DNA from 3 places in the Promicromonospora sp. NPDC050880 genome. Region 2 is predicted to be linked to each of the others. Evidence: riboswitches for the same ligand, from Rfam matches in the RefSeq annotation. Region 2 holds a riboswitch; each other region holds the start of a gene.
The links. Region 2 has a riboswitch for thiamine pyrophosphate ahead of ACIBBF_RS22285 (FAD-dependent oxidoreductase). Riboswitches for the same ligand answer to the same signal wherever they lie in the genome.
Positions count from the first base shown of each region.

Region 1: linked by a shared signal. The riboswitch ahead of thiD (bifunctional hydroxymethylpyrimidine kinase/phosphomethylpyrimidine kinase) and the one ahead of ACIBBF_RS22285 (FAD-dependent oxidoreductase) in region 2 are both predicted to bind thiamine pyrophosphate.
Region 3: linked by a shared signal. The riboswitch ahead of ACIBBF_RS10720 (thiamine ABC transporter substrate binding subunit) and the one ahead of ACIBBF_RS22285 (FAD-dependent oxidoreductase) in region 2 are both predicted to bind thiamine pyrophosphate.

Region 1 covers NZ_JBITFV010000012.1:37,222-44,403, reverse strand. The annotation lists gene ACIBBF_RS18350 (RyR domain-containing protein) at 1-909, shown strand, start outside; gene dxr (1-deoxy-D-xylulose-5-phosphate reductoisomerase) at 942-2,111, shown strand; gene thiD (bifunctional hydroxymethylpyrimidine kinase/phosphomethylpyrimidine kinase) at 2,098-3,030, opposite strand; TPP riboswitch at 3,020-3,117, opposite strand; gene ACIBBF_RS18335 (hypothetical protein) at 3,143-5,443, opposite strand; gene ACIBBF_RS18330 (M50 family metallopeptidase) at 5,583-6,905, shown strand; gene ispG (flavodoxin-dependent (E)-4-hydroxy-3-methylbut-2-enyl-diphosphate synthase) at 6,978-7,182, shown strand, end outside.
Region 2 covers NZ_JBITFV010000019.1:14,954-22,135, reverse strand. The annotation lists gene ACIBBF_RS22315 (hypothetical protein) at 1-190, opposite strand, end outside; gene ACIBBF_RS22310 (hypothetical protein) at 237-386, opposite strand; gene ACIBBF_RS22305 (hypothetical protein) at 590-877, shown strand; gene ACIBBF_RS22300 (DNA topoisomerase IB) at 869-1,840, opposite strand; gene ACIBBF_RS22295 (CBS domain-containing protein) at 1,876-2,307, opposite strand; gene thiE (thiamine phosphate synthase) at 2,398-3,051, opposite strand; TPP riboswitch at 3,090-3,193, shown strand; gene ACIBBF_RS22285 (FAD-dependent oxidoreductase) at 3,185-4,420, shown strand; gene thiS (sulfur carrier protein ThiS) at 4,417-4,686, shown strand; gene ACIBBF_RS22275 (thiazole synthase) at 4,689-5,537, shown strand; gene ACIBBF_RS22270 (ThiF family adenylyltransferase) at 5,534-6,754, shown strand; gene ACIBBF_RS22265 (pyridoxal phosphate-dependent decarboxylase family protein) at 6,918-7,182, shown strand, end outside.
Region 3 covers NZ_JBITFV010000005.1:5,267-12,448, forward strand. The annotation lists gene ACIBBF_RS10690 (sulfite exporter TauE/SafE family protein) at 177-1,091, shown strand; gene ACIBBF_RS10695 (molybdenum cofactor biosynthesis protein B) at 1,088-1,585, shown strand; gene ACIBBF_RS10700 (MoaD/ThiS family protein) at 1,610-1,849, opposite strand; gene moaC (cyclic pyranopterin monophosphate synthase MoaC) at 1,846-2,316, opposite strand; gene ACIBBF_RS10710 (PAS and ANTAR domain-containing protein) at 2,441-3,211, shown strand; gene ACIBBF_RS10715 (DUF4235 domain-containing protein) at 3,200-3,481, opposite strand; TPP riboswitch at 3,519-3,624, shown strand; gene ACIBBF_RS10720 (thiamine ABC transporter substrate binding subunit) at 3,619-4,707, shown strand; gene ACIBBF_RS10725 (ABC transporter permease) at 4,683-6,413, shown strand; gene ACIBBF_RS10730 (ABC transporter ATP-binding protein) at 6,413-7,129, shown strand.

The DNA of each region.
Region 1 (7,182 bases), on a different contig from region 2:
GACGCCGCCCGCGCGCTGCACGCCCGCTGGCCCGCCGTCCGCGCGGCCTGCCGGCTGGTCCCGGTCGAGACGTTCGCCGACGTGCGTGCGATCGGCGTCCCGGCGCGGATCTACGTCTGCCACGACGACGACGGCGACGCCCTGCGCGAGGCACTGCGGGACAGCGACCTGTGGCGGGCGAGCGAGGGCGCCGTCGTGCTGCGCCTCAACCGCCTCGCCGGGCTGGGCGGCCTGTTCGGCACGCACGACGGCGCCATCCTCGACGACCTCGGGGGACGGCTCGACGTGGTCGAGCCGGGCACGCTGCTGCGCCGCGCGACGGCACCCGGCGCGCTGGTGCACGACGACGTCTACGACCTCATGGCCGTCTCGGCGCACCTGACCTACCTGCGCAACCAGCGCGCGGCCGGCGTGGCCTGGGAGAGCACGCCGGCCATGGTCTCCTGGGCCGAGCTGTCCGACGACCTGCGCGCCGCCAACCGCGCCCAGGTGCGGGCCATCCCGGACCGGCTGCGCCAGATGGGCTGCACGGTCGCGCCCGCCCGCGGTACCGAGCACGGTCGCATCCCGGAACCCGTCGTGGACGCGCGGGCCGTGGACGAGCACGACCGCTGGACGGCCGAGAAGGTGGCCGCGGGCTGGACCTACGGGCCGCAGCGGGACGACGCCCGCCGCCTGCACCCCGACCTGCGCCCCTGGGACGAGCTGTCCGAGGCGGACCGGGAGAAGGACCGCGCGGCGATCCGGGCCATCCCCGTGATCCTCGCGGACTTCGGGCTGCACGTGGTGCCGCTCGACGGCGACGCCGGCTGGGAGGCCGACGGCGACCCCGTCCCCGACCCGCGCGGCGTCGTCCGCGGGTGGCGCATGTTCGGCCGCGGGCGGGCGGGGCAGCCCGGGGAGGGCTGAGACCCGCCCGCCGGGCCTGACAGGATGGCCCCATGCGAAGCGTCACCCTCCTCGGCTCCACCGGCTCCATCGGCACCCAGGCCGTCGACGTCATCGGGCGCAACCCCGACCGGTTCCGCGTGGACGCGCTGTCCGCCGGCGGCACGGACCTGCCGCTCCTCGCGCGCCAGGCGGCCGCCCTCGGCGTCCGCGCCGTCGCCGTGGCCGACGCCGCCGCCCGCCCCGCGCTGACCGCCCTGCTCGCCGAGGCGGGGGCCGACGGCGTCGAGGTGCTCGCCGGGCCCGGCGCCGCCACCGAGCTGGCCGGCCGCGGCAGCGACGTCGTGCTCAACGGCATCACGGGCTCGGTCGGACTGCGGCCCACGCTCGCCGCGCTGGAGGCCGGATCGACGCTGGCGCTCGCGAACAAGGAGTCGCTGGTGGTGGGCGGCGCGCTGGTCACGGCGGCCGTGCGGCACGAGGGCCAGATCGTGCCCGTGGACTCGGAGCACTCGGCCATCGCCCAGGCACTGCGCTCGGGGTCGGCGTCCGAGGTGCGCAAGCTCGTGGTGACCGCGAGCGGCGGGCCCTTCCGGGGACGCACCCGCGACGAGCTGCGCGAGGTGACGCCCGCGCAGGCCCTGCGGCACCCCAACTTCGCGATGGGGCGCGTGGTCACCACCAACTCCGCGACCCTGGTGAACAAGGGGCTGGAGGTCATCGAGGCGCACCTGCTGTTCGACCTCCCGTTCAGCGCGATCGACGTGGTGGTGCACCCGCAGCAGATGATCCACTCCATGGTCGAGTTCGTGGACGGGTCCACCATCGCGCAGGCCGGCCCGCCGCGGATGCTCGTGCCCATCGCCCTCGGCCTGTCCTGGCCGGACCGCCTGCCCGACGTCGACGTCGGGATCGACTGGACGCAGGCCGCCACCTGGGAGTTCGCGCCGCTGGACGACGACGCCTTCCCCGCCGTCCGCCTGGCGCGACAGGTCGGTGAGGCCGGCGGGACGTTCCCCGCGGTCTACAACGCGGCGAACGAGGTCTGCGTGGACGCCTTCCACGACGGCACCATCGGGTTCCTCGACATCGTCGACACGGTCGCCGCCGTCGTCGAGGCGCACGCGGCGACGGGCGCGGGCGATGCGGGGTCGGTCGAGGGCGTGCTCGAGGCCGACGCGTGGGCCCGGGCGCGGGCCGCGGAGATCCTCAAGACGGCGTAGGTGACAAGGCGGTGGCGAAGCCGTGGTGGACGGGGCCGTGGCCGCGCCACGGCCCGGCCGCCGTGCCGGTGCCGCCCACCACGAGGTCGTCCGCCGCGCGCAGCGCCCCCGTGAGGTAGTCCTTCGCGGCGCGCACCGCGGGCTCCCAGCCGTCGTGCACGGGCCGCAGCACGGCGCACGCCGAGCTCAGCGTGCAGCCCGTGCCGTGGGTGTTGCGCGTCGCGACCCGGGGCGCGGCGAGCGCCACGACGTCGCCGGCTCCCGCCCCGAGCCCCGGGCCCGCGAGGTGGTCCACCGCCTCCGCGGACGTGAGGTGCCCGCCCTTGACCAGGGCGAACCGTGCGCCGAGGCCCAGCAGCGCGCGGGCCTGGTCCGCGGCCTCGGCGGCGTCCCGGGCGGGGTCGGTGCCGAGCAGCACGGCCGCCTCGGGCAGGTTCGGCGTCACGAGGTCGGACAGGGGCAGCAGCTCCTCGCGGAGCACCGTCTCGGCCTCGCGCGCCAGCAGCCGGTCGCCCGACGTCGCGACCATGACCGGGTCGAGCACCACGAACGGCGGCCGCGCACCGGCCCGAAGGTCGCGCAGGGCGGCGGCGATCGCGCGGGCGACCTCGGCGTCCGTCGTCATGCCGATCTTCACCGTGTCCACGGCGACGTCGGCGAACAGGGTGCCGAGCTGTGCGGTGACCATGTCGGCCGGGACGGGCAGCACCCGGGTCACGCCCGTCGTGGACTGCGCGGTCAGGCCCGTGAGCACCGCGCAGCCGTAGCCGCCCAGGGCGGCGAACGTCTTCAGGTCGGCCTGGATCCCGGCCCCGCCGGACGGGTCGGAGCCGGCGATCGTCAGCGCCACCACGGGGTGGCCGGCGGGACGCGTGCGCGCTGCGGCGCCGGGCAGAGGTTCGGGCAGGACGGAGCCCATGAGGCGTTCCCTTCGCTAGCACTACCTAGATCAGGTTCCACGGGTACGTCTCAGCCGGGCTGTGCCCCGGCGCCCCGCGCCATGTGGGCCCACCCTAGACCGGATCGAGGGGTCAGTGACCGCGCGTCCAGTTGAAGACGGCCAGGCCTGTCACCAGCGCGCCCACGGTGACCAGGGCCGTGGCCGCGACCGCCTGGACGCCGTCGATCAGCGCCGCGTCCAGGGCCACCTGGACCGTCCCGATCAGCGCGTAGACGCCGGCGAACACCGTGATGGCCGAGAGGGTGCCGTCCATGAGCCGGCGCCTGCCGCGCTCCCGCCTCGCCTCCTCGGCGCGCTCGCGGTCGCCGTGCAGGCGCTCGAGGGCGGCGAGCCGCGTGGCGATGGGTTCCTGGAGCAGCTCGCGCAGCCGTTCGGTGACCACCGCGGCCTGCTGCTCGAAGTGCGAGGCGTGCAGGAGCTGGTTGAGCATCCGGGACTCGAGGGCGGAGGCCAGGAACGTGGGTGAGGTGATGGTGGTCAGCGTGGTGCGCACCTCCGAGGCGAACTCGTGCAGGCGCAGCTGCTCGCGGGTCAGCCGCTCCTTGCGCTCGGCCAGGTCGGCGCCGTTGTTCACGTCGTGGTCGGCGAGCATGGCCGCGACGATCCGCAGGTGGTCGGCCAGCGTGGCGTTCCAGGCGCTGAACAGCCCGTTGAGGCTCGCGACGAACTCGGCCAGCGAGCCGTACTGGGAGATCTTGAAGTGCGCCGCGCCCACCAGCGCGACCGTCGTGGAGTTGGTGGTCACCGCCACGACGTCACCCAGGTGCCGCACGCCTTCCAGCAGCACCGGGTTGCGCTGGCGCAGGGTCCAGTCGCACAGCGTCGCGGTGCCGTACGAGACCGGCTGGAGCAGCACCTGCGAGCCGAACGCGGCGAGCAGCTCGTCACCCATCGCGACCGGCGTGCGGGCCGCCCGGGGTGCCGCGGGGCCGGTGCCGCGGCTGGCCTCGTAGACGGTGGTGACCACGTGCGCCCGTCCCTGGGCGATCTCGGTCCCCGTGCGGACCAGGTCCGCCGTGGCGCGCTGGAGCAGGTCGGCGAGGTCGAACAGGCGCTCGGGCGGCAGGGCGTCGCCGTGGTCGACGTCGAGCGGCGAGCCGTCCGGCGCGATCCACCGCACCCGGATGTCGGCGTGCAGGTTGGACAGCCGGAACCGGGCGTCGCGCACCTGCTGCGGCGACTGGTCGTGCGCCGAGTACCGGAACCGCACGTAGTGGTTGCCGAACTCGGTGAACCGCACGTCGCAGGTCAGCTCGGCGATGAGCGTGCCGTCGGGCTGTTCCAGCCGCACGTCGGGCATGGACAGCGAGGCCCCGCCGTACGGGCGGGCGGCACGGTCGACGCTCGCCCAGACGTCGTCCATCTTGAGGCGGGCGCGTGTCGCGACGGTCCGGACGCCCAGCAGCCAGGGGCGTTCGTCGCGGTCGGCGATGCCGCGGATCGCCGCGACGGCGGCGGCCGGGCTCACGTCCCGCAGCCCGAACGGGTAGATGTAGACGGTCTTGAGCCGGTCCAGCGTGAGCCACCGCGCGCCGAGGTTGCGGTGCAGCTCCGTCAGGTGCATCCGGTAGGAGCGCAGCTCGCTGGCCAGGATGTAGTTGAGGTGCCGGTCGGTCTCGGCGGCGCGCAGCCCGTCGAGCGCGGGGCCGAGGCGGTCGGGCCGGCCCGCCATCGCCTCGTCCGCGGCCACCGACGCCTCGGCGAGCGCGCGGAAGTAGCGGATCCGCGTCACGGCCTGCGGTACGAGCTCCCGGCGGAACGGGGACGCCGGGTCGGGGATGGCCCGGGCGGCACGCAGCAGGTCCGCGCACCTCTGACCGGCCCGCGCGGCGGCCCCGGCGAGCCGGGGCAGGCTGCCCGCGCTGCGGGCGGCCGACGTGTGCATCTGCGTGATGAGCGTGCGCAGCAGGACGGCCACGGCGTCGCCCTCGGCCCGGCACACGGCGTCGGGGGCCTCGTCGCGGCACGTCTCCCAGGTCTCGACGAACGCGCGCAGCGGCACGATGATCCGGCCGTGCCGGAAGGTGTACTGCAGCGCGTCGCTGGCCTGCGACCACAGGTAGAGACCGAGGAGCGCGGCACCGCGCGGCAGCCCGGCGACGGCCCGCAGGGCGGCGGCGGTCTGCGGGCCGCGCGGGTCGCCGGGCAGCGGGTGGCGCCGGTTGGGCGCCTCGCCGTCCTCGCCCATGTTCCAGCGGGACGCCGCCCAGATCGCGCTGACGTCGACCCCGGCCTCGCGCAGGTGCCGGGCCACCCGGGAGTCGCCGTCCGGACCCGACCACGCCTCGGTCTGGAAGACCGCGGCGAGGCTGTCGGCGAGCGCCGCGGGACCGTGGGTGTGCCCGACCTCGGGTACGGACGAAACAGACATGCCGCCAGGTTAATGATCGGTAACCGAAGTTTCAAGGAATTGTCATGGAACGGGAGTGGCGTGAATGTCGCGTGGTCGAGCCGAGGGGAGCCGTGCGCTGCCTTCCGGGCTGTCGGACAGGTGCCGTAGTCTCGGTGCCGTGAGCATCGTTCCGCACATCGTTGGTGTGCTCGTCCTCCTGCTCGGCGTCGTCGTCTCGGTGGGGCTGCACGAGCTGGGGCACATGGTCCCGGCCAAGAAGTTCGGCGTCCGGGTGAGCCAGTACTTCGTGGGCTTCGGGCCCACGCTCTGGTCGCGGACCAAGGGGGAGACGGAGTACGGGATCAAGGCGATCCCGCTCGGCGGGTTCGTGCGGCTGGTCGGCATGATGCCCCCGGCCCCGGAGGGTGCGCGGCGCGGCAAGGGCTTCTGGAGCGACCTGGTGGCCGACGCACGGGACGCCTCGGTGGCCGAGGTGCGGCCCGGTGAGGAGCACCGCGCCTTCTACAACCTGTCGACGCCCAAGAAGCTCGTGGTCATGTTCGGCGGGCCGTTCATGAACCTCGTGATCGCGACGGTGCTGATGGCCGTCATCCTCATCGGGTACGGACTGCCCGCCGTCTCCACCACGGTCGCCCAGCTCTCGGAGTGCGTGCCGGCCTCCGTCACCTCCACCGCCTCGGGCGACGACTGCGAGGGGCAGCCCGCCGCACCCGCCGTGGCCGCCGGGCTGGAGCCCGGCGACGAGGTGGTCTCGTTCGGCGGCACCGAGGTGCACGGCTGGCAGCAGCTCGTCGGCCTCATCAACGACTCCGCGGGGCGCGAGTCCGAGATCGTGGTGCTGCGCGACGGCGAACGCGTCGCCCTGGAGGTCACCCCGGCCCGCACCGACCGCCCCGTCGTGGACGAGGAGGGCGCCCCCGTCCTGGATGCCGCGGGCGAGCCCGTCGTCCGCCCCGGCGGTTTCGTGGGCTTCTCGCCGCTCCAGGTGCGCGAGCCCCAGCCCGTGTCGAGCGTGCTGCCGGCCGTCGCGGACCAGACCTGGCAGACGGCCACCATGGTCGCCACGCTGCCCGTCCGCGTGGCCGACGCTGCCACGCAGGCCTTCAGCGCCGAGGAACGCTCGCAGGACTCGGTGCAGTCGGTCGTCGGCGTCGCGCGGATCAGCGGCCAGATCATGGCCCTGGACGAGGCGATCCTCGACCGCGTGATGATCTACCTGAGCCTGCTCGCCAGCCTGAACATCGCGCTGTTCGTCTTCAACATGATCCCGCTGCTGCCGCTGGACGGCGGGCATCTGGTCAACGCCCTCTACGAGGGCGGCAAGCGCACGGTCGCCCGGGTGCGCGGCGCCGCCGTCCTGCCCGGCCCGGCCGACGTCGCCCGCATGACTCCCGTGGCCTATGTGGTCTTCCTCGTGCTGCTCGGGGTGGGCGGCATCCTCATCGTGGCCGACCTGGTGGATCCGGTGCGGATCACGTGACGCCGAGCACGATGTGCGTTTTGACCCTTCCGAAGAGTGGATACTGAGTCCGTGACCGCAATCAGCCTCGGCATGCCAGCAGCACCCCCGCCGGTCCTCGCCCCCCGCCGCAAGACCCGCAAGATCAAGGTGGGCAAGGTCGAGGTGGGTGGTGACGCACCCATCAGCGTGCAGTCCATGACCACCACGCCCACCACCGACATCAACGCGACCCTCCAGCAGATCGCGGAGCTCACGACGGCCGGCTGCGACATCGTCCGCGTCGCCGTCCCGAGCG
Region 2 (7,182 bases):
TGGCGATGATCGCCCCGAGCGGCGCGTAGTACGGCTGCTCGGAGAACGGCGCCGGCGCCAGCGCCCCCACCACCCACGCCAGCGACGCCGCGAGCGCGCCCTTGGCGGCCAGACCCCAGCGGGGGTGGCGCGCCCAGTGCGCGTGCAGGGTGGTGAGCAGGGTGGTGAGGCGCTGTGGCGGTGTGGGCATCACCGCCAGGCTCACGCGGCGCCGGGCCACGCGCATCCGGGACCGGTCAGGTCCGGGTGCGCCGGGCGAGCCCGAGGATCAGGCTGACCACCAGGACGGCCACGCCGATCCAGATCAGGAACTGCCCGATCTCCGTCGCGACCCCCAGGATCACGAGGACCACGCCGATGATGATGAGGACGAGCCAGGCAGGCATCTGAGACCTCCTTCGTCGTGGCGACGCGGGGTGCGCCGCCGTTGATCCGAGGTTCGTCCTGTTTGTGGTCACTCGCACCTGAAAGGCCGGGCGCCGGCGCATGCGGGCTGACCGGGGTGTTGCCTGGTGAGCGGCCGGGGGCCTACGGTGGTGGGACCCGGGGTCATGAAGCGGCTCCAGATCTCCTGGATCTGGAGGTTCCCATGTCCCCACCCGGCATCTCTCCCGACGACCCCGCGCTGCGCGCCGTCGTCATCGGCCTGGTCTCCGTCGAGCGGGTCAAGAGCGTCGTCGCCGTGGTCCGCGGCGTCGACGAGGACGCCGCCGAGCGCGTGCTCACCGACGTGGCCCGGGAGGCCGGTGTGCCCCTGTGGGCGGCCTCCGACCAGGTGCTCGCGAACCTGCAGACCCAGGTGGGCACCGCCGGCCTCACCCCGGACACGCTGGACCGCGCGCTCGACGCCGTCTGCCCGGCGGGTTCGTCAGGCTGAGCGGCCGGCGGCCGTGAGCACCTTCAGCAGGGCGCGCTCGTCGGCGTCCATCCACCGTGACGTGCGCGCGGCGGCGGCGCCGGAGCGCTCGACGAGGCGGTCGAGCTCGGCGCGGTCCTCGGTCAGCAGCACGGGGTGCACGTAGCTCTTGCGGCACACCGCCGGGGTGTTGTGCAGGTGGGCCGCGGCGATCCGGACGGCCTCGGCGCGCTGGGCGTCGTGCTCCTGCCGGGTGTGCGGCGTCAGCCCGCGCAGGTGGCCCAGGACGAGGGCGCTGGCGCCCCACGTCCGGAACGTCTTGGCGGTGTACCCGTCACCCATGACCCGGCCGAGGTACTCGTTGACGTCCCGGGACCCGACGGTGCGGGTCTCGTCGCCGTCCACGTACTGCAGCAGGCGCTGGCCCGGCAGCTCCTGGCACCGGCGCACCACGTTCGCCACGCGCCGGTCGTGCAGGACGACGTCGTGCGGGGTGCCCGACTTGCCGCGGAAGCGGAACCGGATCTCGGCGCCCTGCACCTCGGCGTGCCGGGAACGCAGGGTCGTCAGCCCGAACGACGCGCCGGACCGCACGTACTCGTCGTTCCCGACCCGGATCAGGGTCTCGTCGAGCAGCCGGACGACGGTCGCGACCACCCGCTGCGGGCCCAGCCGCGGTGAGCGCAGGTCGGCGTCGACCTGCTTGCGCAGCGTGACCAGGGCGCTGCCGAACTCCACCAGGTCGTCGAACTTCGCGGTGTCCCGCTGCTCGCGCCACAGCCGGTGGTAGAGGTACTGCTTGCGGTGTCTGGCGTCGCGCCCGGTGGCCTGGAGATGACCGGTGGGGTCGGCGCAGATCCACACGTCGGTCCATGCCGGCGGCACGGCGAGCGCGCGGAGGCGGGCCAGCGTCGCGGCGTCGGTGATGCGGGCGCCCCGGTGGTCCGTGTACGAGAACCCGCGACCCCGCCGCCGGCGGTGGATGCCGGGGTCGGAGTCGCTGGTGTGGGTGAGCGCGCTCAGCGGTTGGGCTCGGCATCCGAGATGTCCGCCAGGGCGGACGACGGGTCGCGCTCCACGGCGAGGTCGCCGATCGAGACGATGCCCACCAGCACGTCGCCGTCCAGCACCGGGACCCGGCGCACGGCGGCGGAGCGCATCACCTCGACCGCGGTCTCGACCGGGTCGGTGTGGCCGACCGTGACCACCTTCTCGCTGGCGACCTGCTGCACCGGGGCGTCCACGCCGTGGCCCTCGGCCAGGCCGCGCACCACCAGGTCCCGGTCGGTCACCACGCCGACGGCGGTGTTGTCGCTGGTCACGACCAGCGCGCCGACGTTCTCGGCGGCCATCAGCCGGGCGGCCTCGCGCAGCGGCTGGGCCGCGTCGACGGTGGTGGGTGCGGGGGTCATCACATCGGCGACCGTCTGCCGGGTCGTGTCGTTCTCCATCGTCGTTCTCCATCCCTCGGGACGTGGACGGCGGGCTGCTTCACCGACCCCTCCAGCATGGCCCGCGGGGCCCGCGCTCGCACGCGCGCCTCAGGCTGCCTCGACCCGCCTGCGCAGTGCGGCCGCGGCGGCCCGCGGGTCGGCGGCCTGCGTGATCGCGCGGACGACGACGACGCGCCGGGCCCCGGCCTCCAGCACCTGGTCCAGGCGCTCGGCGTCGATCCCGCCGATCGCGAACCACGGCGTGGCCGGGGCCCGGCCGGCCACCTCCCGCAGCAGGTCCAGGCCCACGGCGGGGCGGCCCGGCTTGGTCGGCGTGGCCCACAGCGGACCGACGCAGAAGTAGTCGACCCGCGGGTCGGCCTCCGCCGCCAGCGCCTCGTCGAGGGCGTGCGTGGACCGGCCCAGCACCGGGTCGTCGCCCAGCAGGGTGCGCACCGCGTCCGGCGGCAGGTCACCCTGGCCCATGTGCACCACCGGCGCGCGGGTCAGCCGGGCGACGTCGGCCCGGTCGTTGACCGCCCACAGGGCGCCGTGCTCGGTCGCCACGCGCGCGACGAGCGCCTGCAGCTCGATCTCGCGCGCGACGTCCAGCGACTTGTCCCGCAGCTGCACCACGTCGACCCCGCCCTCCAGCGCCGCGTGCAGGAACGGTTCCAGGTCACCCGTGCCCTCGCGGGCGTCGGTGCACAGGTACAGGCGGGCGTCGGCCAGGCGGGCGCGCGGGTCGGTGCGGTGGTCCACGGCGCGAGTGTAGGCCCGCCCCGCACGGGGGTTAGGGTGGTCGCGTGCACGGGAGCCCCGCACGGGGCTGAGAGGGCGCAGGGCGCCGACCGTCGAACCTGATCTGGGTCATGCCAGCGAAGGGAGCAGCATCATGAGCAGCCGTGCGTGCGACGTCCTCGTGGTCGGCGCGGGCGTCGTCGGGCTGACCGCGGCCTGGCGCGCGCTGGACGCCGGAGCCGGCGTGGTCGTCCTGGACCCCGCGCCCGGCGACGGTGCCACCCACGCCGCCGCGGGCATGCTCGCGCCCGTCATGGAGGCGGGCTTCGGCGAGGAGGGGCAGGCCCGGCTGGGTACCGCGGCGCTCGCCCTGTGGCCCTCCTACGCCTCGGCGGTCGAGCACGCGGCCGGCCTGCCGCCCGGCGCCGTCGGCCTGGACACGACGTCGGGCACCCTCGCCCTCGCCTACGACGCCGACGACGTGGTGGCCCTGCGCCGCCTGCTCGCCCTGCACCGCCAGTGGGGCCTCGGCTCGGCCGAGCTGCCACCCGCCGCGGCGCGCGAGCGCGAACCGGGGACGGGGCCCCGCGTGGCGGGCGCGGCGTGGGTGCCGGGGGACCACAGCGTGGACCCGCGGGCCCTGCACGCGGCGCTCGCGGGCGTGGTCGCGGCCCGCGGCACGGTCGTGCGCCGTGCGGCGGCAGCCCTCACCTGGGCGGACGGCGCCGTGACCGGGGCGGTCGACGCCGCGGGCACCACGTACGCGGCCGGCACCGTGGTCCTGGCCGCGGGGCACGCGAGCGGGACCCTGTACGCGGGCGCCCCGACGCGCCCCGTGCCGGGCACGACGCTGCGCCTGCTCGCCGACGCCGACCGGGCACCCCGGGTGGTGGTGCGCGGCGTGGTGCAGGGCCGCCCCGTGTACGCGGTACCCCGCCCCGTGCGGCCCGACGGCACGCGCGAGGTGGTCGTGGGCGCGACGTCCCACGAGCGCGCCGACGACCACCTGACCCGGGCCGGCGACGTCTTCGCCCTGCTGCGCGACGTCCGCGTGCTGCTGCCCGGCCTGGACGAGGCCGTGCTGCTGGAGGCGACCACCCGGTCCCGCCCCGGCAGCCCCGACAACGCGCCGCTGCTGGGCCGGGCCGCCCCCGGCCTCCACCTCGCCACCGGCCACCACCGCAACGGCATCCTGCTGGCCCCGCTCACGGCGGCCGCGCTCGACCACGCGCTGGGTGCGGCCCCGTCCGCCTGGGCGGACGAGGAAGCGGCCGGGGCCGCGGTGGCCGCCGCCGCCCGGTACGCCGACCCGCTCCGGTTCGGCCCGGCGTGCGGCACCCCGGCGGGCCGCACCCCTGTGTCCAGCACCATCGAAGGAGGCACCGCATGACCAGCCACCCCGACCAGACCAGCCACCCCGGCCGCACGGGTTCGCCCGGCACCGCCCTCGTCAACGGCGACCCGTACCCGCTGCCCGCGCCGCTGCCCGTCACCGACCTCGTGGCGCGCCTGCTGCCCGGCGTCGTGGTGGACGGCGCCCCGCAGGGCGTGGCGGTCGCGCTGGACGACGTCGTCGTGCCGCGCGGAGCGTGGGACACCACGACCGTCCGCCCGGGCGACCGGGTCGAGGTCGTCACCGCGGTGCAGGGAGGCTGACCATGACGGAGCCGACGGAACCGGTCGTGCCGGACGCGCCGCTGACCATCGCGGGCACGGAGCTGTCCTCGCGCCTGGTCATGGGCACCGGGGGAGCGGCGAGCCTGCTCGCGCTGGAGGACGCGCTCGTGGCGTCCGGCACGGAGCTGACCACCGTGGCGATGCGCCGGGTGTCGCGACCGCGTGCCGCGGACGACCCGGCGCGCGCCGGTGACCCCTCGGTGTGGGGGCTGCTCGCGCGGCTCGGCATCCGCGCGCTGCCCAACACGGCAGGCTGCTTCTCCGTGCACGAGGCGGTGCTCACCGCCCGGCTCGCCCGGGAGGCGTGCGCGACGGACTGGGTCAAGCTGGAGGTCATCGCCGACGACGTGACGCTGCTGCCCGACCCGATCGGCCTGGTGGAGGCCGCGCGGACCCTGGTCGACGAGGGGTTCACCGTGCTGCCGTACACGAGCGACGACCCGGTGGTGGCGCGCCGGCTGGAGGACGTGGGCTGCGCGGCGGTGATGCCCCTGGGCTCGCCGATCGGCTCGGGGCTCGGCATCGCCAACCCGCGCAACATCGAGGCGATCGCCGCGGCGGCGTCGGTCCCGGTGATCCTGGACGCGGGCATCGGCACGGCGTCGGACGCCGCGCTGGCCATGGAGCTCGGGTGCGACGGCGTGCTGCTGGCCACGGCGGTGACGCGCGCCGCCGACCCGGTGCGCATGGCTCGCGCGATGCGCCTGGCCGTCGAGGCGGGGTACGACGCCGCCCGCGCGGGCCGGCCGCCGCGCCGCGAGCGGGCGCTGGCCTCGTCGCCCGTGGACGGGCTGGTGGACGTCGGCGGCAACCTGGACCTCGCGCTGTGACCGCGCTGCCGCCGCTGGTCGAGCCGGGCCGCGACCTGGGGCGGGACGAGCTGGCCCGGTACGCGCGGCACCTGGTGCTGCCCGGCGTGGGACCCGAGGGCCAGCGCCGCCTGGCGAACGCGCGCGTGCTCGTGGTGGGCGCGGGCGGGCTGGGCAGTCCCGTGCTGCTGTACCTCGCCGCCGCCGGCGTGGGCACGCTGGGTGTCGTGGACGACGACGTGGTCGAGGTGTCCAACCTGCAGCGGCAGGTGGTGCACGGGGTCTCGGACCTCGGGCGGCCCAAGACGGCGTCGGCGCGGGAGGCGGTCGCCGAGGTCAACCCGCACGTCGAGGTCGTGGAGCACCCCGAGCGGCTGACGACGGCGAACGCGCTGGAGGTGCTGTCCGGGTACGACCTGGTGCTCGACGGGACCGACGCCTTCGCGACCCGCTACCTGGTCTCGGACGCCGCCGAGGTGCTCGGCGTCCCGTGCGTCTGGGGCGCGATCCACCGGTTCACGGGGCAGGTCGCCACGTTCTGGGGCGCGCCCCCGGCCGGCGTGGAGGGCGTGACCTACCGGGACGTGTTCCCCGTGCCCCCGCCGCCGGGGGCATCGCCGGACTGCGCGACGGCCGGGGTGCTCGGCGCGATGTGCGGCACCGTGGGCTCGGTCATGGCCACGGAGGCGGTCAAGCTCGTCACCGGGGCGGGGGACACCCTGCTCGGGCGCCTGGCGGTGTACGACGCGCTGGCCCTGACCTGGCGGCAGCTCACGGTGCGGCGCGACCCGGCCCGGGAGCCGGTCACGGCACTCCTGAGCGCCGCGGACGGAGCCGACCCGTACGCCGTGTTCTGCGGGCTGCCGGCGGCGGACGGCGTGGACGGCGTGGACGGCGTGGACGGCACGGACGGTCCCGGCACCGTCTCGGTACGGGAGCTCGCCGCCCTGCGCGACGGCGGCGGGGAGCCCCTGGTGCTGGACGTGCGCGAGCCGTGGGAGGTGGAGCTCACGGCCTGGCCCGGCGCCCGTGCGGTCCCGTCGGGGGCGTTCACCGGTCCGGGGGCCGGCACGGCGGTGGGCGAGGTCGCGGCGTGGGCGGCGGGCCGCCCGGTGCACGTGCTGTGCCAGGCCGGGGTCCGGTCGGCGCGCGTGGCGCGGCGGCTGGCCGAGGCGGGGGTCGGGGCCCGGTCGGTGGCCGGCGGGATCGCGGCCTGGGTGGCTGACGGGCACGGCTGACGGGCACGGCTGACGGGGCCGGCTGACGGGCCCGGGAGTGACGGGCGCCACCTTCCTGGTGGCGCCCATGGGTTGACGGGAACCCGCCAGCGATTAGGTTAGGTCAGGCAAACCTAAGTTCTGGTTCTTCCCTTCCCGCGATCCCTCCGAAGGAGACTTTCGCATGCCCTCACGCCTGCCCGCGGCGACCCAGCCGGTGACGACGAAGCACGACACGACCGCGCTGGTGCGCGGGGCCACGGCGAGCGCCTACGCGGACACCGTCCACGAGGTCGCCCGCGACGTGGCCGCCCGGCTCGCGTCCGTCACGCAGCCGTTCTCCGGCGCCAGCCGCGCCGAGCTGCGGGACCTGGTGGCCGCCGTGGACCTGGACGGTCCGCCGTCGGGCACGAGCGAGGCGCTGCGGGAGGCCGCGGACCTGTACGCGA
Region 3 (7,182 bases), on a different contig from region 2:
GAGAATCGTCCGGCTGATTTTCTGACGGATCCCCGAGGGTTCGGGCCCCTCGTTCCGCATGCGCACTAATCCGATGTCTGAGATGCTTGTTGTTTCCGACCGGGATGGATGGATACTGGGGGAACCGCGCTCGCGCGGCCCTGTGTCGCACCCCCCGGACCTGGAAGGCAACGACCATGAGAACCCTGATCCTGCTAGCGCTCGTCGGCCTCGGCGCGCAGCTCGTGGACGGCAGTCTGGGCATGGCCTACGGCGTCACCTCCACGACGCTGCTGCTGGCGATCGGCACCAACCCGGCAGCCGCCTCGGCCACCGTTCACCTCGCCGAGATCGGCACCACGCTCGCTTCCGGCGCCTCCCACTGGCGCTTCGGCAACGTCGACTGGAAGGTCGTCGCCAAGATCGGTATCCCCGGCGCGATCGGCGCCTTCGCGGGCGCCACGTTCCTCTCGTCGCTGTCGACGGAGATCGCCGCCCCGGTGATGTCGATCATCCTGCTGGCGCTCGGCCTGTACGTGCTGCTGCGCTTCACCGTGCAGGGTCTGCCCACCCGTTCGGACAAGCCGCTGCGCAAGCGGTTCCTCGCCCCGCTCGGCCTCGTGGCGGGCTTCTTCGACGCCACCGGTGGCGGCGGCTGGGGCCCGGTGGGTACGCCCGCGATCCTGGCCAGCGGCCGCCTGGAGCCCCGCAAGGTGATCGGCTCGATCGACACCAGCGAGTTCCTCGTCGCGATCGCCGCCAGCGTCGGCTTCTTCGTGGGCCTGTCGGGTGAGGGCATCGACTTCACCTGGGTGCTGGCGCTGCTCATCGGCGGCCTGATCGCCGCGCCGATCGCCGCCTGGCTCGTGCGCCTCGTGCCGCCGCGCATCCTCGGGTCGCTCGTGGGTGGCGTCATCGTGCTCACCAACACGCGCACCCTGCTCAACAGCGACTGGATCGCCGCCACGGACCCCGTGAAGATCCCCGTCTACGTGGTGATCTGGCTGGGCTGGGCTGCCGCCGTCTTCTGGTCGGTGCGGGCGCACCGGCGTGCCAAGGCCCTGGAGTCCGAGCAGTCCCCGGAGCCGGAGGCCGATAGCGTGTCGGCATGACGTCCGACCAGGTAGCGGTGATCACCGTCTCCGACCGTTGCGCGCGCGGCGAGGCCGAGGACCGTTCCGGCCCCACCGCCGTGTCGCTCCTGCGCCAGGCGGGCCACACCGAGGTGCGCACCTACCTGGTGCCCGACGGCGTCGAGCCGGTCCGCGGAGTGCTGCGGACCGCGCTCGACGACGGCGCCCGGCTGGTGGTCACCACGGGCGGTACGGGTATCACGCCCCGCGACCTCACCCCTGAGGGCACGGCCGAGGTGCTCGAGTACCAGATCCCCGGCATCGCGGAGTCGGTGCGGCAGCAGGGGGTCGCCGCCGGGGTGCCCACGGCCGTGCTCTCCCGCGGGCTCGCCGGCGTCGCCCGGTCGGGTGACGGGGCGCGTGCGCTCGTCGTGAACCTGCCGGGATCCTCCGGCGGCGTGCGCGACGGGCTCCAGGTGGTGCTCACGCTGTGGCCCCACGTGCGGTCGCAGCTCGACGGCGCCGACCACTGAGCCCGCGACGGCGCGGAGCTCGGCTCAGCCGCCCGCGAAGGGCGGCAGCACGTCCACGGTGACCCCGTCCGGCACCGGCGCGGCCCCGTCCGTCGTCCGTGCCCCCGCGACGAGCAGGGCACAGCGCGGCAGCACGTCGCCGAGGCCCGGGTGGGCGCCGGCCAGGGCGGCGCGGAGGGCGGCGACCGAGGTCGGCCCGTCGACCTGTTCGGTGGGGAGCCCGGCCGCCTCGCGGGCACCGGCGAAGTAGCGGACGGTGATCATGCGCCGCGCACCCAGTCGCCGGACTTGCCGCCCGTCTTGCGCTCCAGGCGCACGTCCGCGAGCGAGACGGACTTGTCGAGCCCCTTGACCATGTCGACGACGGCCAGACCGGCGACCGCCACGGCCGTCAGCGCCTCCATCTCGACACCCGTGCGGTCGGCGGTGCGCACGGTCGCCGTGATCTCGACGCCGTCGTCGGTCACCACGAGGTCCACCGCGGCGCCGTGCACGCCGATCACGTGCGCCAGCGGCAGCAGCTCGGGTGTCCGCTTGGCGGCCGCGATGCCCGCGATGCGGGCCACGGCCAGGACGTCGCCCTTGGGCACGGCGCCGTCCCGCAGGGCGCGCACGACGTCGGGGGTGCAGCGCACCGTGCCCGAGGCGGTGGCAGAGCGGACCGTCGGCTGCTTGGCGGTGACGTCGACCATGCGGGCCTGGCCGCGGTCGTCCAGATGCGTGAAGCTCACGGGACCAGGGTGCCACGAGCGCTCCGGTGCCCGTTCGGCTGTCCGAAGTATCCGAACTGTTCTAAGGTGGTTGGTCTCGGAGTCATGAAGCGGCTCCAGGTCCCCTCGGATCTGGGAGGTTCACATGTCCCCCGACAAGAAGCACGGTCTCGCCCTCGTGGACGGCGGCGACGTCTCGTCCGCCCTGCCGCGGGTCGCGCCCGGCGAGCTGGCGGACGCCCTCGGCATCGGAACCAACCTGCTGATCGGCCGGTACCGCGTAGGCCTGGCAACCGGCGACTGGTGGTGGTCCGACGAGGTCTACACCATGCACGGCTGGCGGCGGCACGAGGTGGAACCCGGCCTCGACGCGCTACGTTCCCGCAAGCACCCTGACGACCGCCTCCGGGTGGTGCGCGCCGCCAGCGAGGCCCTGCGGGTCGGCCGGCCGTTCGCCTGCGCCCACCGCATCGTCGACAAGAACGGGCGCACGCGATCGGTCGTGGTCATCGGCCAGGGGCAACGTCGAGAATCCGGCGGAGGCCCCGAGGTGGCGGGCTACGTGCTGGACGTGACGCCGGTCCAGAAGGAGGCGCTGAACCGCCGCTCGGCCGGGGCGGTCCAGCGCGCGTTCGTCAGCCAGGCGGCGATCGAGCAGGTCAAGGGCGTCATCGTCGCGGTACGCGGAGTGGACGAGGCGACCGCCGACGCGACCCTGCGCGAGGTCGCCGCCACCGTCGGCGTGCCCCTGCGTCTCGCGGCGGACCAGGTCATGGCCGCGCTCCGCGCCGACGACGAGAAGGCGGGGGTGACGCAGGCCGCGCTGACGCGCGCGCTCGACGCCGTCCAGCCGGTGGGGCGGCCGCGGAGCCATGACGCGCTGCTGACCCGGCGGCCGCGCCGGTCACACCGCTGAGCGACGCGCCGCGATACGCAGTGCGGCGGTGTGCGCGCCCTTCGCTGCCAGGCGCTTGGCGAACACCGCCGTGCCGGCCGCGACGGCCGCGAACACCGTCGCCTGCACCAGGTCCAGCTCCGGGTCGTCCGGCTTGTTGGGCGCGTCGTTGCCGGTCACACCCTTCCAGATCATGCTGACCGCCTTCTGCGCGACCCAGCCGGCCGCGATAGTCAGGGCGAGGGTGCCGACCTTCTCGGCGAGTGTCTGTTCCGTCTCAATCTGGGCCACCTCTACACCGTAGCCCCCGACGGCGGACTAGGCTGCACGGAAACGACAGGGGAGCGCCCCGACGGCGCTGAGAGTGCGGAGAACCGCAGACCCTTGAACCTGATCCGGTTCACACCGGCGGAGGAAGTCGAGGCACGATGTTGCGTCTTTCCGGTGCCCCCTGGGGCGCCTTCCACAGCGGTACGGTCGGCGGCGCGGTCGCCGTGGCACTCCTGGTCGCCGGCTGCGCCGGCGGTTCGGGCGCTACCGGTTCCGAGGACACCACGTCGGCAGGCGCGGCGTCGGGCACCGTGACGCTGGTGACCCACGACTCGTGGGCGCTGGACGAGAAGCTGGTGGACCGGTTCGAGCAGGAGTCGGGCCTGACCGTCGAGGTCAGCGCGGCGGGCGACGCCGGGACGCTCGTGAACCAGCTGGTGCTGACCAAGGACGCGCCGCTGGGCGACGCCGTGTTCGGCATCGACAACACGTTCGCCTCCCGCGCGCTGGAGGCCGGGGTGGTCGAGGAGTACACGCCGGAGGGCCTGCCCGAGGGCGTCGAGCAGGTGGGGGGTGCGCTCACACCGGTCGACCAGGGCGACGTGTGCGTGAACGCCGACGAGGCGTGGTTCGAGGAGTCGGGCCTGGAGGTGCCGAAGACCATGGAGGACCTCGCCGACCCCGAGTACAAGGACCTGCTCGTGGTGACCAACCCGGCGACGTCGTCCCCGGGGCTCGCGTTCCTGCTGGCGACGATCGGCGCGTTCGGCGAGGACGGGTTCGAGGACTACTGGGCGTCGCTCGTGGACAACGGCGTCAAGGTCGCCGACTCGTGGGAGGACGCCTACTACGTGGACTTCTCCGGGGCGGGCGAGGGCGGTGAGCGGCCGCTGGCGCTGTCGTACGCGACGTCGCCCGCGTTCACCGTGACCGAGGACGGCGCCGCGTCGACCACCAGCGCGCTGCTGGACACCTGCTTCCGGCAGGTCGAGTACGCAGGCGTGCTGGCCGGCTCCGACAACCCCGAGGGTGCCCGCGCCCTGGTGGACTTCCTGCTCACCGAGGACGTGCAGGCCGCCCTGCCGGAGTCGATGTACATGTACCCGGCCGATGCCTCGGTGGAGCTCCCCGCCGACTGGCAGAAGTTCGCGCCGCAGGCCGAGGCGCCGTTCGAGGTGGACCCGGCCGACGTGAGCGAGCACCGCGACGAGTGGATCGAACGGTGGACCGAGACGGTCGTGGGCTGAGCCGGAGCCGGACGCCGGCGGACCGGCCTGGGCGCGGGCCCCGGCCCGCACCGTTCCTGTGGGGAGCGGCGGTCGCCGTCCCCCTGGCCTTCCTCGGCGTCTTCTTCGCGTGGCCGGTGGTCGCGCTCGTCGTGCGGGGCTTCGTGCTCGACGGCGCGCTCGATCTCACCGGCTTCACCGAGGTGCTGTCCCGGCCGCGCACCTGGCGGCTCGTGGGGCTCACGCTCACCCAGGCGGTGCTCGGTACGGCGTTCTCGGTGCTGCTCGGGCTGCCGCTCGCCTACCTCCTGTACCGGCGGGCGTTCCCCGGGCGCACTCTGGTGCGCGGGCTGGTGACGGTGCCGTTCGTGCTGCCGGCCGTCGTGGTCGGCGTCGCGTTCCGCGCGCTGTTCGCGCCCGGCGGCACCCTCGGGTTCCTCGGGCTGGAGGAGTCGCTCGCCGGGATCGTCGTCGCGCTCGTGTTCTTCAACGTGTCCGTGGTGGTGCGCACCGTCGGCGGGCTGTGGGAACGGCTCGACCCCCGTGCCGAGGAGGCCGCGGCCTCGCTCGGCGCGGGGCCCGCCCGGGTGTTCCGCACCGTCACGCTGCCCTCGCTCGCGCCCGCGATCACGTCCGCGGCCTCGGTGGTCTTCCTGTTCTGCGCCACCGCGTTCGGGGTGGTGCTCGTGCTCGGCGGCGTGCGGTACGGGACCATCGAGACCGAGATCTGGGCCCGCACCACCCAGTTCCTGGACCTGCGGTCGGCGTCCGTGCTCTCGATCCTGCAGCTCGTGGTCATCTCGGGCGCCCTGGCCGTCTCCGCGCGGGCCCGGCGGCGCCGCGAGGCCGCCCTGCACCTCGTCTCGGCGCGCCGGACGGCACGCCCCCTGTCCTGGCGCTCGCCCGCCGACGCCGGCGCGGCGCTCGCGGGCATCGTGATCGTCGCCGGGCTCATCGTGTTGCCCCTGGCCGGCCTGGTGGCCCGATCGTTCCGCGAGCCCGACGGCTCCTGGGGACCCGGTAACTATCTCGCGCTCGGCACCACCGGCGAGCGCAACGCCCTGGTCGTCACCGTCTGGGAGGCCACGGCCACCTCGCTGCGGATCGCACTGGCCGCCACCGTGATCGCGCTGGTCGTGGGCGGGCTCGTGGCCCTGGTCGTGTCCCGGCGGCCCCGGTCGGTGGGGGCGCGCCGCGCCGTCGGGACGCTCGACGGCCTGTTCATGCTGCCGCTGGGCGTGTCCGCGGTGACCGTCGGCTTCGGGTTCCTCATCACCATGGACCAGCCGGTGCTCGGCGTCGACCTGCGCACCTCGGGGTTGCTCGTGCCGGTGGCCCAGGCCGTCGTGGCCGTGCCGCTCGTGGTGCGCACCGTGCTGCCGGTGCTGAGGGCCATCGACCCCCGCCTGCGCGAGGTCGCCGCCGTGCTCGGCTCCGGGCCCGGCCGCGTGCTGCGCACCGTGGACCTGCCGATCGCCCTGCGGTCGGTCGGGCTGGCCACCGGGTTTGCGTTCGCGGTGTCGCTCGGCGAGTTCGGCGCCACCTCGTTCCTCGCGCGGCCCGACGGCGCCACCCTGCCGGTCGTGATCTACCGGCTCATCGGGCGGCCCGGGGCGGAGAACTACGGGATGGCGCTCGCGGCGTCCGTGGTGCTGGCCGCGCTGACCGCGACGGTGATGATGGTGGCGGAGCGACTGCGCGACGACCGCGCGGGAGGGGAGTTCTGATGGCGGGGCTGGAGGTCCGGGACGTCTCTGTCCGGTACGGCGGCACGACGGCCGTGGACGGCGTGACGCTGGCCGTCGAGCCCGGCGAGGTGGTGGCGCTGCTCGGGCCGAGCGGCTGCGGCAAGTCATCTCTGCTGCGGGCCGTGGCCGGGCTGGAGCCGCTGGCCGTCGGGCACGTGCTGTACGACGGCGCCGACCTCGCCGGGGTACCCGTGCACCGGCGCCGGTTCGGGCTGATGTTCCAGGACGGGCAGCTCTTCCCGCACCGGGACGTGCGGCGGAACGTGGCCTACGGGCTGGAGACCCTGCCCCTGACCCGCCAGGAGCGGGACGAGCGGGTCGCCGCGCTGCTGGACCTCGTGGGGCTCGCCGGGTACGAGCAGCGGTCGGTGCCCACCCTGTCCGGCGGGGAGCAGCAGCGGGTGGCCCTCGCGCGCGCCCTGGCGCCGCGGCCCCGGCTGCTGCTGCTCGACGAGCCGCTGTCGGCGCTCGACCGACAGCTCCGCGAACGCCTGGCCGGCGAGGTGCGGGCAGCGCTCGTGGAGACCGGGACGACGGCGGTGTTCGTGACGCACGACCACGCCGAGGCCTCCGCGGTGGCCGACCGGGTGGGTGTCATGGACCGGGGCCGGCTGCTCCAGGTGGCGGCGCCCCAGGAGCTGCGCACCGCGCCGGCGTCGGACCGGGTGGCCGAGTTCCTGGGGTTGCGCGGCTGATCCGGCCCGGTCGGGTCAGACCGCACCGGCCTGCTGGACCGACCTTGGTCAGG